DNA from 2 places in the Virgibacillus halodenitrificans genome. Region 2 is predicted to be linked to the other one. Evidence: riboswitches for the same ligand, from Rfam matches in the RefSeq annotation. Region 2 holds a riboswitch; the other holds the start of a gene.
The links. A riboswitch is a leader RNA that binds a small molecule or an ion and turns the genes downstream of it on or off. The one in region 2 is predicted to bind thiamine pyrophosphate.
Positions count from the first base shown of each region.

Region 1: another riboswitch for thiamine pyrophosphate. It lies ahead of BME96_RS01745 (lipoate--protein ligase family protein); the one in region 2 lies ahead of tenA (thiaminase II).

Region 1 covers NZ_CP017962.1:316,137-324,315, forward strand. The annotation lists gene BME96_RS01705 (ABC transporter ATP-binding protein) at 1-70, shown strand, start outside; gene BME96_RS01710 (hypothetical protein) at 67-903, shown strand; gene BME96_RS01715 (hypothetical protein) at 915-2,141, shown strand; gene BME96_RS01720 (thioredoxin family protein) at 2,158-2,499, opposite strand; gene BME96_RS01725 (hypothetical protein) at 2,612-2,791, shown strand; gene BME96_RS01730 (hypothetical protein) at 3,143-3,553, shown strand; gene BME96_RS01735 (hypothetical protein) at 3,593-3,871, shown strand; gene lipA (lipoyl synthase) at 3,997-4,941, opposite strand; gene BME96_RS01745 (lipoate--protein ligase family protein) at 4,946-5,767, opposite strand; TPP riboswitch at 5,908-6,015, opposite strand; gene BME96_RS01750 (SHOCT domain-containing protein) at 6,186-6,392, shown strand; gene trpA (tryptophan synthase subunit alpha) at 6,570-7,361, opposite strand; gene trpB (tryptophan synthase subunit beta) at 7,363-8,179, opposite strand, start outside.
Region 2 covers NZ_CP017962.1:2,796,105-2,804,283, forward strand. The annotation lists gene pruA (L-glutamate gamma-semialdehyde dehydrogenase) at 52-1,599, opposite strand; TPP riboswitch at 1,810-1,903, shown strand; gene tenA (thiaminase II) at 2,031-2,729, shown strand; gene BME96_RS14400 (glycine betaine uptake BCCT transporter) at 2,834-4,339, opposite strand; gene BME96_RS14405 (cysteine dioxygenase family protein) at 4,494-5,072, opposite strand; gene BME96_RS14410 (c-type cytochrome) at 5,281-6,177, opposite strand; gene coxB (cytochrome c oxidase subunit II) at 6,369-7,139, shown strand; gene BME96_RS14420 (cytochrome c oxidase subunit I) at 7,192-8,179, shown strand, end outside.

The DNA of each region.
Region 1 (8,179 bases), 1.4 Mb from region 2:
TACAGAAGAATTGCGGGCACAGGAAGGAAAATCTGTTGTTGATGTAATGAGAGAGGTGTATAGACAATGAACTATCTGAAGCTTGTTAATTTTGAAGTGAATCGTTTTATTAAAATATATATTGTCTTACTTGGTATAACAATGGTTTCTCAGATTGCTGGTGTTATTGTAAAAGCTAACCAATATGTAGGTGATGTAAACCAGGCTATTTATGAAGAACTTACACCAAAAGCAGAGTTTTTAGAGATGTATGGGCAGATTAGTATGGGGATGTTAACCAGAAGTATGTGGTTCACCGGCCCAATTGCACTATGTATTGCAGCTCTTTTATTTTACCTATTTCTTATTTGGTACAGGGATTGGTTTGGGAAGAATACATTTATCTATCGTCTCCTTATGCTCCCGACAGCCAGATTGAACCTGTTTTGGTCAAAAATCACTACAATATTTTTAATGGTTTTGGGATTGGTCGCAGTACAGCTTCTTCTTTTACCATTAGAAAATCTATTTCTAAGAATGATCGTCTCAAAGGATTTCCGCATGGATTTATCAATCATTCAAATAATTGATCAATCAGGCTATATGGGTGTATTTATACCAACACAAATAATGGATTTCTTTATTAATTATGGAATTGGTTTTATGGTTGTCGTTGTCTTGTTTACAGCTATCTTATTTGAACGCAGTTTCCGATTCAAAGGCATGTTTCTTGGAATCGTTTATGGAGTTAGTTGCACGTTATTATTCCTATCTCCAATACTAATTACGGAGTTAATAGGTGTAGGTGCTAATTATTTTTATCCCAATGAGTTATTTTTGATTGAATTGGCTTTAGGTCTAATTATTGTTGCGGCTTCCATTTATGTCAGTCATTTTCTAATTAAACGAAAGATAACAGTATAGGAGGGATCACCATGGGAAAATATTGGAAACTATTAACAATTTTGGTTGTAATTGTGCTCAGTGTTGGTACATTTTATATAACAACCGCTATTGCTGGGAACTCCTCTCCGGATTTTAAATTTAAATTGGAAAAGGGAGATATAAAGGATATACAAAACTTGAAATTAGTAGGTGATTATTTACATGGGATGAATGGGGAAGGGGTAGCGATCACTTCGGATGATACGGTATATTCAAGTGAATTATCATATTTTAGCCAGCTGAATAACTCCTTTTATACTGAACCAGCTATTCAGCAACTCCAAAAGGATTACCGCGGTTTTATGCGCGGCAAAACATGGCACACAGCTACTATTAGCCAAGATGAAGAGCAGGTTGTTTATGCAAATGTAAAAGGAAATGATTTTACCAATAAAGCGAAGGAATTTGAAATTGAATTGCTGAATAAGAAAACAAACAACAAAACGACATTTACAGTGGACATACCACATCATGAGAAATATAACTATGTGAATGTAGAAAACGTAAACCTGATAGATGGGAAGGTAAAATTGGTTACGTTAAATTATTTAAGTAATCAAGATCAAACGCAGGATGAGATCTACCTATATCAGATCGACTTGAAAAAACAGAAGGTGATTGAAGACAAAGTTATTTATTCGAATACAGTACAAAAACAACAAAATAGTAGCCTTTATAGAGTAGAGAGTGGCAATACGACTTCTTTTAATGATTACACTGTGTTTATGAAGGATACTTTTAAAGAAATGAAAGATGAGTATGGTAATTATTATGAAGAAATAGGTAAAAGTGAGCTTATAGCTGTAAATATGCAAACTGGGAAGGTAACCACATTTACTCCGCCACCGGAACTTGATCTTATGCGAGATGGTTCAACATTTGCAGTTTCCGGGTCAAAGCTTTATTTTCTTCAAGCGGATGGTAAAGGTTATGAAGTACTGGAATATGACTTAGAGAAAGCTGCTTTAACCAAAAAACCAATTACACAGCTGCCTGAATCGGATAGTGCACCTGTTATGCGTAGACAAGTTAAAGCAGAAAATAACAAATTATATATCGTTATACAGGTACAAAGCCAAAAAGCACCAGCAGATGTTTATGTCATTGATTTAAAAAAACAACAAACGATAGTTGAAGGGAAATTGGTTTCTGAAAAGGTAACCAATGATGCTGGGAACTATGAACTTTATATTAACGATTTCTATGTAAATGAATGAAAAACATGGTTGGCCCTTATTGAGGGTCAACCATGTTTTTATATATCTTATCCAATTTTTCTTCCAATAAATCCATGTGAACTATTCTTGCTTCCCGTAAATATTCTTTTCCTTCTATTAATAGTAAAAGGACTGGAACAGTAAATATGGAAAATCTCCCCGCTATTTCTGGGACTTCTTGTGTATCTATATGTGCTATTTTTATCTCGGGATACTTGTTCATTAGCTCCTGTACTTGTGGTTTCAAACCATGACAGACGCTACAATTGGGACTTGAGATATAAATAAAAGTAAAGGGATGCTGAGTAATGAATTGCTCGGTTTCTTCTAAACTTTTTATATGATCGAATTCTCGCATGTGCTTGCCTCCTCGCTATTATCATACCAACTTTTGATACTTTTAACACAACTTATGTTTATACCTATTAATGAAAAGGAAAACAGTAGAAAAGCGGAGAAGAGGTGATTATATGAACAAGAACGAAAAAGCCAATCAGCATAAGAAAGAAGATAAGCAATACGAAATTGATAAACATGACGAACAAAAATTAGTAGACGACATTCCTATGGAGGAATTAGATAAAGATATGAAGGATGAAAAGAAAAAGCATAAAAGCAAAAATTCATCTGAGAGTGAAAAGAAGTATTAGATCTCTTTCAAGTCGCAAAAAAAATCTTTGGAAACATAAATGTGCTATCTGTACAGGGGATGTGACGGGTCTGAAGAGCAACCTTTGCATATATATAATGTAAGCCGCACCCCCCATAATTACTACTAGAGAAAGCCGTTGATAGGCTTTCTTTTTTTTTTATGAATTTTATTTTACATTTCTAGTCTACTAACCTAGTAATGATAGAAAATATGCGCTTGTCCGCTGTCATCTATCTATTCACTTTAAGAACCTTTACATATATATAGTAGCGTAAGGAAGTTTACTACAGATTGTCTAATAGGCAAATTGTAGAAGCTTTCATTACAAAAATAAGAAGGAGGAAATATAATGAGAAAAAGTTTTTATGATACGTGCGGCGGACATGGAAGTAAGCATCATGGTTGTGGGTCTTCTCGTAGTAAAAGAGATACTGAAGTAAGTTTGGAGGAAATTTTAGTTCAGCTACAGAAGCAGCTTCAAAGACAACGTCAGGATCAGGCACAAGCTCAAGCACAGGATAACGATCAAAGTCAGTTGGATTTTGATAGAAATAGTTTTGATGATAACAACATTGGTAACAATAAATTCGAACCAAAAATTTATATTAAAAATGACATCAATGTGGTAGCAGTAGCGGTAGCAGTAGCAGTACTTGTTGGTGGCGGGCACAGTGGCACTGGAGGAGCTTTAGACATGGATACTATTCGTGAACTGGTTACTATGTTTAAAGAAGAAACTCCAACCGTAATGGAAGAATAGAACTTTCTTGTGAAAATAAAGTTAATAGGAGGGAGAAACATGAGTAAAAATGACTTCAGAGATTTAGAAGTGAAGTTAGAAGATATTATGGTGCAGCTTGAAAAGCAACTACAAAGACAGCGCCAAAACCAAAATCAAGCACAAGCTCAGGATAATGATCAAAATCAAATAGACTCAGACCATACGTCATTTGATAATAATAATATAGGTAACAATAAATATAAACCAAAAGTGTATATTAAAAATGATGTTACTGCAGTAGCTGTGGCGGTAGCGGTTGCTCTACTGTTCGCTGGTAGGGATACAACAGCGGCATAGGTCTTAACACAGATTAATAAAGATTATAGAATTAAAGTAAGATCCACAACTCATAAATGTTTAACTGGGAGGCAATGAAACCTCCCAGTTTATTTTTTGTAACTATTTTTTAAAGGTTTAACCTATTATAACTTAAAATCCACTTCTTTATCTTCTTGCTTTTCATATCCTTGCATATAGTTAATTCTCCGTTGTGCAGAGGCTTGGCTTACTTGTTCATCAGCATGATAGGATGAGCGGACCATAGGCCCTGATTCACAATGTCTGAATCCTTTCTCAAGAGCAATTTCCTTTAATTCCTGAAATTCATCTGGATGATAATATCTTTCCACAAGTAAATGCTTCTTCGTTGGTTGCAGGTATTGCCCAATTGTCATAATATCAACGCCATGTGCCAGTAAATCATCCATTGCTTGTATAATTTCTTCCTTTGTTTCACCAAGCCCTACCATAATGCTGGACTTTGTAGGTGTTGTAGGGGCAATTAACTTTACTCTCTGGAGGAGCTGTAGAGAACGATCGTACATGGCTCTTGCACGAACACGTTTTGTTAATCTGCGTACTGTTTCAATATTATGATTGAAGATATCTGGTTTGCTGTTCATTAATGTTGATAAGCTTTCATAGTCACCTTTCATATCAGATGGTAAGATTTCCACCGTACATCCAGGGTTCAATTTACGAATGGCTCGTACTGTTTCAGCAAAAACAGCAGCCCCACCGTCGTTTAAATCATCTCGGGCAACTGCTGTTACTACCACGTGTTTTAACCCCATAATTTCAACAGATTCTGCCACTCTTTCAGGCTCTCCCCAGTCTAATTCATTAGGAAGACCCGTTTTAACTGCACAGAATCGGCAACCACGTGTACAAGTATCACCCAGGATCATAAATGTTGCAGTTTTTCTTTCACTCCAGCATTCGTGAATATTTGGGCATCTGGCTTCTTCACAGACAGTATTTAATTTTTTGTCCCTCATGAGCTTTTTTAGCCCAGTGTAGCTTTTATTTGTATTAATTTTCGTTTTTAACCATTCGGGTTTGCGTATGTATTCCTGTTGTTTTGCCATTTCTTCAGCTCCTAACCACTTTTTTATTTATGTCTTGATATTTCCTTTCTGCCAATTCGTAGACTTCATCCCATTCCTGGGAGGAAAGGACAACAGGGTTTAAATTAATATTCAATCCTTTTTTAAAACCAGCAATAAACGCTGTTTTTACTTCATTATATGTATATTGCTTCTTCGTTAATTCATTTATCGTGCTCGCCTTTTTAGAAAATTGCTTTCTTTTACGTTCACGTATCTCCTCATTTGGAAATACAAACAAGTCAAAAAGCATATGGTCGTTGATTTCCAAAGGAATGGAGCCATGCTGTAAGAGGACACCTTGTTTTCTTGTTTGAGCATTGCCGGATATTTTCTTTCCATTCACGACTAGTTCATAGTACGCCGTTTTTTCAAAGCAGACAGCTGTTCTATCCTTAGTGGCCGTTTTGTCCGGTACGGCATAATCCGCTTGTATTCCCAATTCTTGATAACCTGCAAGAACACCTTTTGATAATACATAGTAAGCGTCACGAACTGATTTGGGTATGGCAGGATGGTTTTCCGTAACTACTACACTGTAGGTTAGCTCATTATCATGCAAGACTGCGCTTCCACCAGTTAATCTCCGCACTAATTGACATTGGTGCTTTTTTATAGCTTGTAAATGAATGGATCTCTCTACTTTTTGGAAATGACCTAATGAAAGACTTGGTGTTGACCAGCCATAAAAGCGTATGGTGGGGGGGATTTCACCTTTACTATGCCAGTTTAGAAGGGCTTCATCCAAGGCCATATTAATAGCAGCATCATTACAACCTGAATCTAACAGGTTCCATTCTTCGCTCATTCTGGTACCTCCTTTTAAAAGGGAATTTTGAGTTCTAAATAATTTCTGGTATTAATCCTGCTTGTGTGGTAATTTTTCAAAATAAAAAGACTGCATTTAAGAGAAAATGCAGTCGGTTATAAATTAGCGTTCCATCCAATTTACAAAGGTGACCTCATTCCCCACGCTAGGATTATCTAGTTCGAGTTCAAAGGGTTAAAACAAATCTGTTTCTCTCAGCCGCTTATGCAGCACCCCTAGTGTCTTACGCCATGTAGTAGTTGTGTTTTATCTATGTAGTTTTTCTAGATATATCTTAACATTCTTAACTTTAAAGTAAAGGTTTTTGGTTAGTTTAATTTAAAATAGTAATTATTTCCTACACACTTCTATAAGCTTAAAAACGGGGGGAGGGGGAAATATATCAAAAGAGGTGATTATGATGTTAGGGAGCCTTTTTACAGAGCCATACATCCGGCTCATACTGGGAATTTTACTTCTTCTAATTATCCTTTATATTGTAAAGAGATTTAAAGGTGATAAACAAAGAAGACCTGATTCATTAGAAATAATAAAGGAAAAGTTAGCTAAGGGCGAAATAACGCAGGAGGAGTATGAGGAAGCGCGTAAACGTCGAGGTAAATAATAAGGCACCTATGCATAGAATGCACAGGTGCCTTTTCGAAATTTGCGGCGAGAGAACCATGTGTTCACATTCACATGTATTTCTTTGTTCCTCGTCTTATGCAAATCAGCTCATCGCAGATTAAGTATACCACCGTTTTTATACAACGTCACTATTTTTTATACAAAAGGGGAGGGGTTAACTGTTTACTTCATATTTCACACTGTTTTGAATTAAACCTTTTATCTCCTCTAGTTGCCCTTTATGAAACAGATCAACAATCTTACTACCAACAATTACTCCGTCACAGTAAGAGCTTAATTCCCTTGCTTGCACCTCATTAGATACTCCGAATCCAGCCAGTACGGGTACAGCACTTTTTTGCTTCAGCATACGTAAATAATCTTTTACTTCCTGTTCATGTGTAGCTCGGGCCCCAGTAGTTCCGGTTACAGATACTGCATAAAGGAAACCTTCTGACCGTTTTGCTAATTCTAATACACGTTCTTTCGTACTGGTCATTGCTGCAAGACGAATAAATGCTATGGAGTTTTTGTATAGTAGTTTATCTATTATTGCTTCCTCTTCTAATGGTAAATCAGGTATGATCACGCCATCCACTCCTGCTTGTTTGCAATCGGAAGCAAATTTTTCTATCCCATAAACAAAAATAGGGTTTAAATAGGTCATTAATATAATTGGAACAGACCGCCTTTCACTGCTTTCTTTCAATACATTCAACACAGAGCCTAGGGAAGTACCGTTATTTAATGCTCGCAAGCCAGCATCCTGAATAGTAGGGCCATCAGCAACAGGATCAGAAAATGGAATGCCAAGTTCAATTGCAGCAGCTCCACATTGATGTAAATAATCGATACGTTCTTCTAAAATGTCTAACCCGCCATCTCCCGCCATAATATAGGGGATAAATAGCTTTTCTCCTGCTTCTTGTTTTTTCAAAAATGATTGCTGAATTAAATCTTTTCCCATATTATTTACCCTCCAATGCCGATTTTACTTGTTCCACGTCTTTATCCCCACGCCCTGATAGGCAAACGACAATACTCTCATCTGCGCTCATTTTTGGAGCAATTTTCATCGCATATGCTATCGCATGCGCGCTCTCCAATGCAGGGATTATTCCCTCTGTCTTTGATAAAAATTGAAAGGCATCTAATGCTTCTTTATCTGTTATAGAATCATAGATGACCCTTTTTGTTTCATGCAAATGACTATGCTCAGGCCCAACGCCAGGGTAGTCTAAACCAGCAGATATAGAAAAAGCCTCTTCGATTTGTCCGTGTGCATCTTGAAGTAAATGAGTCATTGTTCCGTGGAGAATTCCTACTGATCCACTCGTCAACGTAGCGGCATGTTTGGATGTTTCTAATCCTTGACCACCGGCTTCTACACCATACATAGTTACTGACTCTTCTTGGATAAAAGGATAAAACATACCCATCGCATTACTGCCGCCACCAACACAAGCGATTACTGCATTCGGAAGTTTTCCTGTTTTTTGCTTGAATTGCTCTTTTGTTTCGTTTCCAATAACGGATTGAAAGTCCCGAACAATTTTTGGGAAAGGGTGTGGCCCTACGACGGAGCCTAAAATATAATGTGTGTCATCTACATTGCTGACCCAATAGCGAAGAGCCTCATTTACTGCATCTTTCAATGTGCCGCTACCGTGGGAAACACTTCGCACTTCAGCACCTAATAATTCCATGCGGAACACATTTAATCGTTGTCTTCTAATATCTTCTTCGCCCATAAATACTACACATTCTAAGTCAAGGAGGGCGCAT
Region 2 (8,179 bases):
ACCTATCCTTTTTGAGAATAGGCCTTCTAGATCGATATTTAATTTCCTCGTTTAGAACATTTCAGAAACTGTTTTAGCATTCAAGAATTGCGGAAGATAATCTGGTCCACCTGCTTTTCCATTTGTTCCTGACATTTTGAATCCGCCGAATGGCTGATATCCAACGATAGCTGCAGTACAACCACGATTGAAATATAAATTTCCAACCTGAAATTCATAGCGAGCGCGATCCAGATGTTTACGATTATTGGATATAACTGCGCCTGTTAAGGCATACTCGGTATTATTAGCAATCTCAAGCATTTCATCAAAGTCTTTGGCTTTGGCGAATGCGACCACTGGACCAAATATTTCCTCTTGCATAATTCTGGCTGTTGGATCAACATCTTTAAAAATGGTTGGATAAATGTAATATCCTTCGGAGTCATCCGTCTCGCCACCATATGCAAGCTCGCCCTCGCTTTTACCAATATCAATGTAGTTTTTTATCTTATCAAACTGTTTTTGATTGATTACTGCACTCATAAATACGTCTTTTTCAGCAGCATTTCCTACTGTAATCTCTTTTGTTTTTTCGATTGCCATTTCGAGCACTTTATCATAAACAGCCTCATGAATAACAGCTCTTGAACAAGCAGAACATTTTTGGCCTTGAAAGCCGAAAGCAGATTGTACGATAGAATCTGCAGCAAGTTCAAGGTCAGCATTCTCATCGACAATAATTGTGTCCTTACCGCCCATTTCAGCTACAACACGCTTCAGAAAATCTTGGCCTTCTTGAACTTTAGAAGCCCGTTCTATAATTCGTGTCCCTGTTGCCCGGGATCCCGTGAAATTAATGAATCTCGTTTTTGGATGATCCACAAGATAATCCCCAATATCAGAAGGATCACCTGGCACAAAATTTACTGCTCCATCCGGCACGCCGGCTTCAACTAATGCCTCAATTAGCTTATATGCAATCACAGGTGTATTTTCTGAAGGCTTTAATAGCACCGTGTTTCCAGCCACTAATGGGCCAACTGTCGTTCCACATACAATAGCAAAAGCAAAGTTCCATGGCGGAATAGCTACACCTGGACCAAGTGGTTGATAGAAATAGCTGTTATTTTCATTTGGTCTATCTTCCATTGGCTTTCCTTTCGCTAATTCAATCATTTCTCTGGCATAGTATTCAAGAAAGTCGATGCCTTCTGCCACATCTGCATCTGCTTGTCCCCAAGGCTTACCTGCGTCATATACAAGAGTGGCAGCAAATTCAAACTTTCTTTTTCTTACAATGGCTGCGGTGCGGAACATTACCTCGGCTCGAGCCTCTGCACTCCAATTACCCCAATCTTTAAATGCTTCTTCTGCTGCTTCCATTGCTTGCTCGACATGTTTTTTCGTAGCCATAGAAGCTTTTCCAATTACCTGATCCTTCTTAGCAGGATTGACGGAAGTAATTTTATCGTCCGTATACACTTTTTCGCCCTTAATAACAAGAGGTATTTCTTTACCTAATTGTTCTTCAACGCTTTTTAACGCTTGGCGAAAATCCTTTCGATTTGTTTCTTCATTAAAATTAGTAAAAGGTTCATGTTTAAATGGTAAAACCATCTTTTACCTCCTCTAGTTAAATAAAATATGTCATTTGCTGTTCATGCTCAACTTTATTAACAGCAAGCACAACAAATAATCATTATAGTAAACGGTTCCCATCAAAAGTTTATCTAAAACGTTTTCATGTAATTTTAAAATTACATAACTATTCCGATAAGTAAGTTGACTTTAATTTTTTATATGATATGCTACATTTGTATTAACTATTATTTCTGCTAGGGGAGCCTATGATGGCTGAGAATGAAGACCCTTGGAACCTGAACTGGTTAACACCAGCGGAGGGAAGTGGAAAAATGCTTATTCTTGCAATCAATTTATTTTTTGAGTTGAAGATATTGTCTTAAAGCACTCTTGAATTAATTGACGCTTGCTTAAGTTCATCCGTTCCCTCCTCAATCAGCCAGAAATTAAAAAGAGGAGGATTTTTTATGCAATTTACCGACACATTACGGGAAGCAACTGAGAAAAGCTGGGAGCAAAGCTTAAATCATCCATTTGTAAAAGGAATTGTGGATGGTGACTTACCGCTGGAAACTTTTAAATACTACATTCTTCAAGATATCTATTACTTGAAGCATTTTGGAAAAGTGCATGCTATGGCTGCAGCTCAGGCTGAGGATTTTCATGTAACCGCAATGCTTGCTGAAAAAGCTAAAAGTACGGCACAAGCTGAGCTAACTGTTCATAAAGCGCATGCAGAAATCCTTAATATTAATGAAAAAGATACTGAAAATTTTAAACCTGCTCCTACAGCTTATGGATATACTGCACACTTATATCGAGCAGCTCTTTCAGGCAGCCTTGGACAAACCGTTGCCGCACTCTTACCTTGTTATTGGTTATATGCGGATATTGGCAAAACCTATAAAGACGCCAAACCAAAAGAGAAAATATATCAGAATTGGATTAATACGTATGCCGACGATTGGTTTCACACCTCTACTCAAGAGCAAATCGATCTACTAAATTCTATAGCCGAAAAATCCAGCGAGAGTGAAAAAGAGAAGATGAAAGAACAATTTGTTATTGCTAAGGAGTACGAATTGGCTTTCTGGGAAATGGCCTATACAAAGGAACAATGGTTTTCTGACAGACAATGGCATGCAACTGTTTCCCATAATAATTAATAAACGTAGTTAGTTCTCCATATAAAATTATTCAATATAATAAAGCGATCTATCGTTAAGATAGATCGCTTTATTGGGTATATACTTTTCTTGTTTAGTCAGTATTAATTTTTCTTTTTCTTCGTTATTTCTAATTGCTTTGCTTCATCAGATAAGGATTTAAATAAACTGACGATCATTAAGGCCATAATAACCGAAAATGGTAAAGCTGCGATAATCATCATATTTTGAAGTGCTTGTAATCCTCCAGAATATAAAAGAACGAGCGAAGCAGCTGATAGTAATACACCCCACACAATTTTAATCTGATTACTCGGCGAATGAGAACCATTTGTTGTCATCATCCCAAGCACAAATGTACCAGAGTCTGCAGACGTAATGAAGAAAGTAGCTACCAACAGCATTGCAATAATAGAAGCAATTAAGCCTGCTGGGTAATGTTCAAACATACCGAACAAAACCTCTTCTGTTGCAAGTGATGAAATCTTTGCTAAACCTGAATTTTCAACCTTGATGGCAGCACCACCAAATGCAGCAAACCAGAAAAAGCTCACAATTGAAGGAACGAACAATACATTTAATATAAATTCACGTATCGATCTTCCTCTTGAAACTCTGGCAATAAACACTCCAACAAATGGAGACCAAGAGATCCACCATGTCCAGTAAAAAATAGTCCAATCATTAATCCACTGATGAATATCCGTATCAAGTGGAGCAATTCGAAAACTCATTTTCGGTAATGATTGAAGATACGTACCTATTGTATCCGTAAATAAATTTAGAATGAAAATGGTTGGGCCAAATATAAAAATAAGTAGAAGCAAAATCGTAGCAAGCCCCATATTGGCATTACTTAAATATTTTATCCCTTTTCCAAGACCTGACCAAGCAGAGATCATAAACAGAACGGTTACGATAGCTATAATTATAAATTGAACGCCAATATTTACAGGGATGTCATAAAGAAAAGATAACCCCCCATTTATTTGTACCGCTCCAAAGCCTAAAGTTGTTGCAACACCAAGTACAGTAGCGACTACAGCAATAATATCCACCACTCTACCAGTCGTTCCTTTTACTCTATCTCCTAAAACAGGACGTAATGTAGCACTAATTAAACCAGGCTCATCCTTTCTAAAATTGAAATAGGCTAACACTAATGCTACTATCCCATAAATACTCCATGCATGAATACCCCAATGGAAAAACGTAAACCGTAAAGCATCCTTAATAGCCTGATTCGTGCCGGTCTCTCCAGTAGGTGAACTGAGAGCGTAATGGCTAAGTGGTTCCGCACTACCATAGAAAACCAATCCAATACCCATTCCAGCACTAAATAACATAGCTATCCATGTTGGCCGGGAGAATTCAGGTTTTTCATCTGGCTTTCCTAATTTTATCTTACCCACAGGACTAATTAATAGAAATATACATACTAACGTAATGGCCGTAACAATTATCAAATAATACCAGCCAAAAGATGTGGCAATAAAAGATTTGATATTTGTTGTTACTGTTTGAAAGGCTTCTGGCATAATAGCCCCGATAATAACCATTACTGCAATGATGGAGGCAGATATATAAAAGACTGATGTAGCTCTTTTCATTACTATCTCTCCTTTCCGACGAATAAAGTTTTAATTATTTTCCTCCAGTATTCACAAAATATGTATAGATGCTATTTTGTGAATTAAGCAACTGTTTCAGTTTATAGTTAAAAATAAAGGCAGACAAGTAATATGTCTTATCTGCCAAACATTCCTAATATTCTTTTGTATAACCAACCTCTACCCATTTCACCTTATACGACTGATCATTCTGCAGTTGAAATATACGAAATTTATTAAGCTGTTTTCCATATACATGAATGGTCACCGCCATTTTTTCCCCAACAGATTCAAGTATATGACAATCTGCAGGTGGTAATAATTCACCGGTACTTTGCTCGTTTAGACGTACCGTGCCAGCGGGGATCAATTTCACAAATTCGTCTTCTTCCCTCTCCTCCCGCACGAAATTTTTGACTTTCATCATACCGGTCACTACCCCCTCTACTCCCCATGTACCATCATGATCATGAAGAGGAGTTTTTTGACCGGATTTCCATCCTAATGCCAAAACTTCAAAACGATTCTCAGGGTCACGATATAAAGAATGTCTTGTATAACCATCTTCATCTAATTGGTAAACAGATTTAGGCAACCAACTATCTGTTTTTATTAGTTCACCGACTAATTCTTCTGCTTTTTCCACAATTGTCGCTTCTTTTGTATTTCCTTCTACTAGCTTTGTGATATCCTGTACAAAATCATTCAAGCTATACGGTTCTAATGTGGTCACAATTTCGCACTCCCTGTAGGTATTAAATTTTTGTAAGTAAAACAATTGTTGTCAAAAGTTGACTGATAGCATCGTTATCTTACAAGTTACTACCTTTAGGGTCTATTAAATAAGAAGAAAAATCAATACTTTCGAGAAAGTTTATAAATTATTTATTATCTTAACTCTTAAGGTTAGTTACAAAAATAAAACATTATCAATAAAAAAATTAATTTTGTTTCTTTTCTTTAGGTACAATAACATCTAGACTGGTCCAGTCAAAGTTTCCATTTCTGATTTTGTCTCTGCGGTCTTTCGTTATATAAGAACGACTTGGATCAAGATGATAATCTGTCAATTCCTCAGGATCACCTGATGGCCGTTCATGTGACAGAAGAAATGCTGCGATATCTGCTGCCTCCTGATCTGTTAAGGTCCCTTCCATCCCCTTTGGCATGTTGTTTTGAATAAATCCGGTCGCCTTTTCAATTTTTGTCATACCTGCTGCTTCATTAAATGATCCTTCTCCCCATAACGCAGGACCTGTGTGGTCACTTGTTCCAGAACCATCTGTAGCATGACAGGATACACAATTTTTCTCTACAAACAATCTTGCCCCATTAGTAAGATCTGGCTCAGGTACTTTCTTTTTATCATTATTCATTCTCCATGTAATGTCCTTTTTTGATTCAACATCTTTGGATATAAATTCAAAATAAGCAACCATTGCTTTCATTTCTTTACTGTCTTCATCTAATTTATCACCGTTCATACTGCGAACAAAGCAACCGTTTATTCTATCTTCAATCGTAGTCAGCTTGCCTCTCCGCATTTTAGGAAACTTCTTAGTAATACCAACCATCGGAGAGTTCGGGGCAAGACCGCCATCTCCATGACAACTTAAACAAGAAAGCTCATTTCCTACATGATCTGGTACCACTGCCTTAGTATCATCAAAAATTTCTTTACCATAAATTATGTCACTATTTTGATCCAGCTGGCTTAACTCCTCACGTATTTGGTTTGCGTCATACATTTCCCCTTCACTCCGAGCCTGATCACTACATGCGACAGTTAGTAATGTTAATGAAATAAATAATAGCCAAACATATTTTTCCTTAAACACACATATTCCTCCTTCCTTGCCAAAGTACTATTTTACCAATACCCAACTCATTCTGTTTACTAACATATATTTGGATATTATTGATAGGAATTTTTCTTCAAAACACTCTCAACGTTTAATTTTCAAACAACAAGGGTAGGGATTTTAGAGCACAAAATCATTCTATACATATCGGAAGGGGGCAAAGTACAATGAAAAAAATAGCTATACTTCCTTTTATAATGTTGCTTGCAGGCTGCCAGAGTATTACGGTACTCGATCCCAAAAGCTCTACCGGAAAAGAACAAGCCTACTTAATTTGGTTCAGTTTAGCAATAATGGCAATTGTTTTGCTTGTTGTTTTTATTCTGTTTACGCGGTTTGTGATCAGGTATAGGTATACAGAAAAAAAAGCAGAATTTATACCTAAAGATGTAAAAGGAAACTTAAAATATGAATTAACCTGGACAATTGTTCCATTTTTATTGCTTGCTGTTCTTGCCATTCCAACATTAAAAATCACATTTAATCAGTCACCAGAAACGGAAGCTGAAGCAAATACAAACGGCATTCATATTAACGTTACTGCAGAGCAATTCAGGTGGACGTTTGAACACAAAAACAGTAAAACTGTTCATAATGAATTAATCATTCCTGAAAATAAGGATATTGTATTTCATCTTATATCCAAGGATGTCATCCATTCTTTTTGGATACCTGAACTGGCAGGAAAAGTAGATGTTATCCCGAATAAGGAACTTACATACGTTATTAAGAACGCAGAGATAGGTGAATATGATGGGAAATGTGCAGAATTTTGTGGCATACAACACGCGAATATGACATTTGACGTGAAGGTAGTTTCATTGGATGAATATAACCAATATCTAAATCAATCAAGCAATCAAGCAATCAAAAAGAAGCACAGTAACATAAATGGATTAGTAAGGAGTGTGAGGCATGAATCTATCAATCTTTGGTAAATCTCTATTTGTTCCATCCGATGTTATAGCTGCATGGGTTTTTACCATTATCATGGGTGGCATTGTTTTAATTGCTATCTTTAAATATAAGAAGTTGCCTGTCATTTGGGAATTTATGCGTACAACAAATCATCGTAAAATCGGTACTCTATACATACTATTTGGCTTCATATTTTTCCTTAGAGCCGGAATAGATGCTTTGTTTATTCGTTCTCAACTTGCTGTACCTAATAACGACTTCTGGGTTTTTCAATTCCAAAAATACAATGAAGTATTTACAACCCACGGTACCATGATGATTTTTTTTGCAGCAACTCCCATGCTTTTGGGCTTAATGAACATCGCTGTACCATTACAAATTGGAGCTCGTGATTTGGCTTTTCCGTTTTTAAATGCAGTTGGATTCTGGCTATTTTTCACAGGGGGTATGCTGTTTAATATTGCATTCTTTTTAAATAGTGCGCCTGCAATAGGTTGGACAGGATATGCACCGTTATCAACCTCTATTTTCACCCCGGGTGTTGGATCAGACTTTTATGTTTTCAGTTTACAAATTTCCGGGTTAGGGACCATTTTTACAGCACTAAATTTAATAGTAACAATTGTAAGATTGCGCGCACCTGGCATGAAATTTACCAGGATGCCATTATTTACATGGGCAACACTGATTACAGCATTTCTAATTCTTGTAGCATTTACAGTTTTAGCTATCGGACTCTATTTACTCATGTTTGATCGCATGTTTGGAACAAAGTTTTTCCACGGGCCTGATGGCGATCCTGTGTATTGGCAACATCTATTCTGGATTTTTGGTCATCCTGAAGTGTATATACTCGCATTGCCAGCATTTGGTATTTTCTCAGATATCATTTCAACATTCTCAAAGAAGCGCGTTTTTGGTTATCCAGCAATGGTCCTTTCCATTGTGCTAATCGGATTCTTATCCTTTATGGTTTGGGTTCATCATATGTTTACTGTGGGCCTGGGCCCTGTGACAAATACAATATTTGCGATTACAACGATGGCTATTGCCGTGCCAA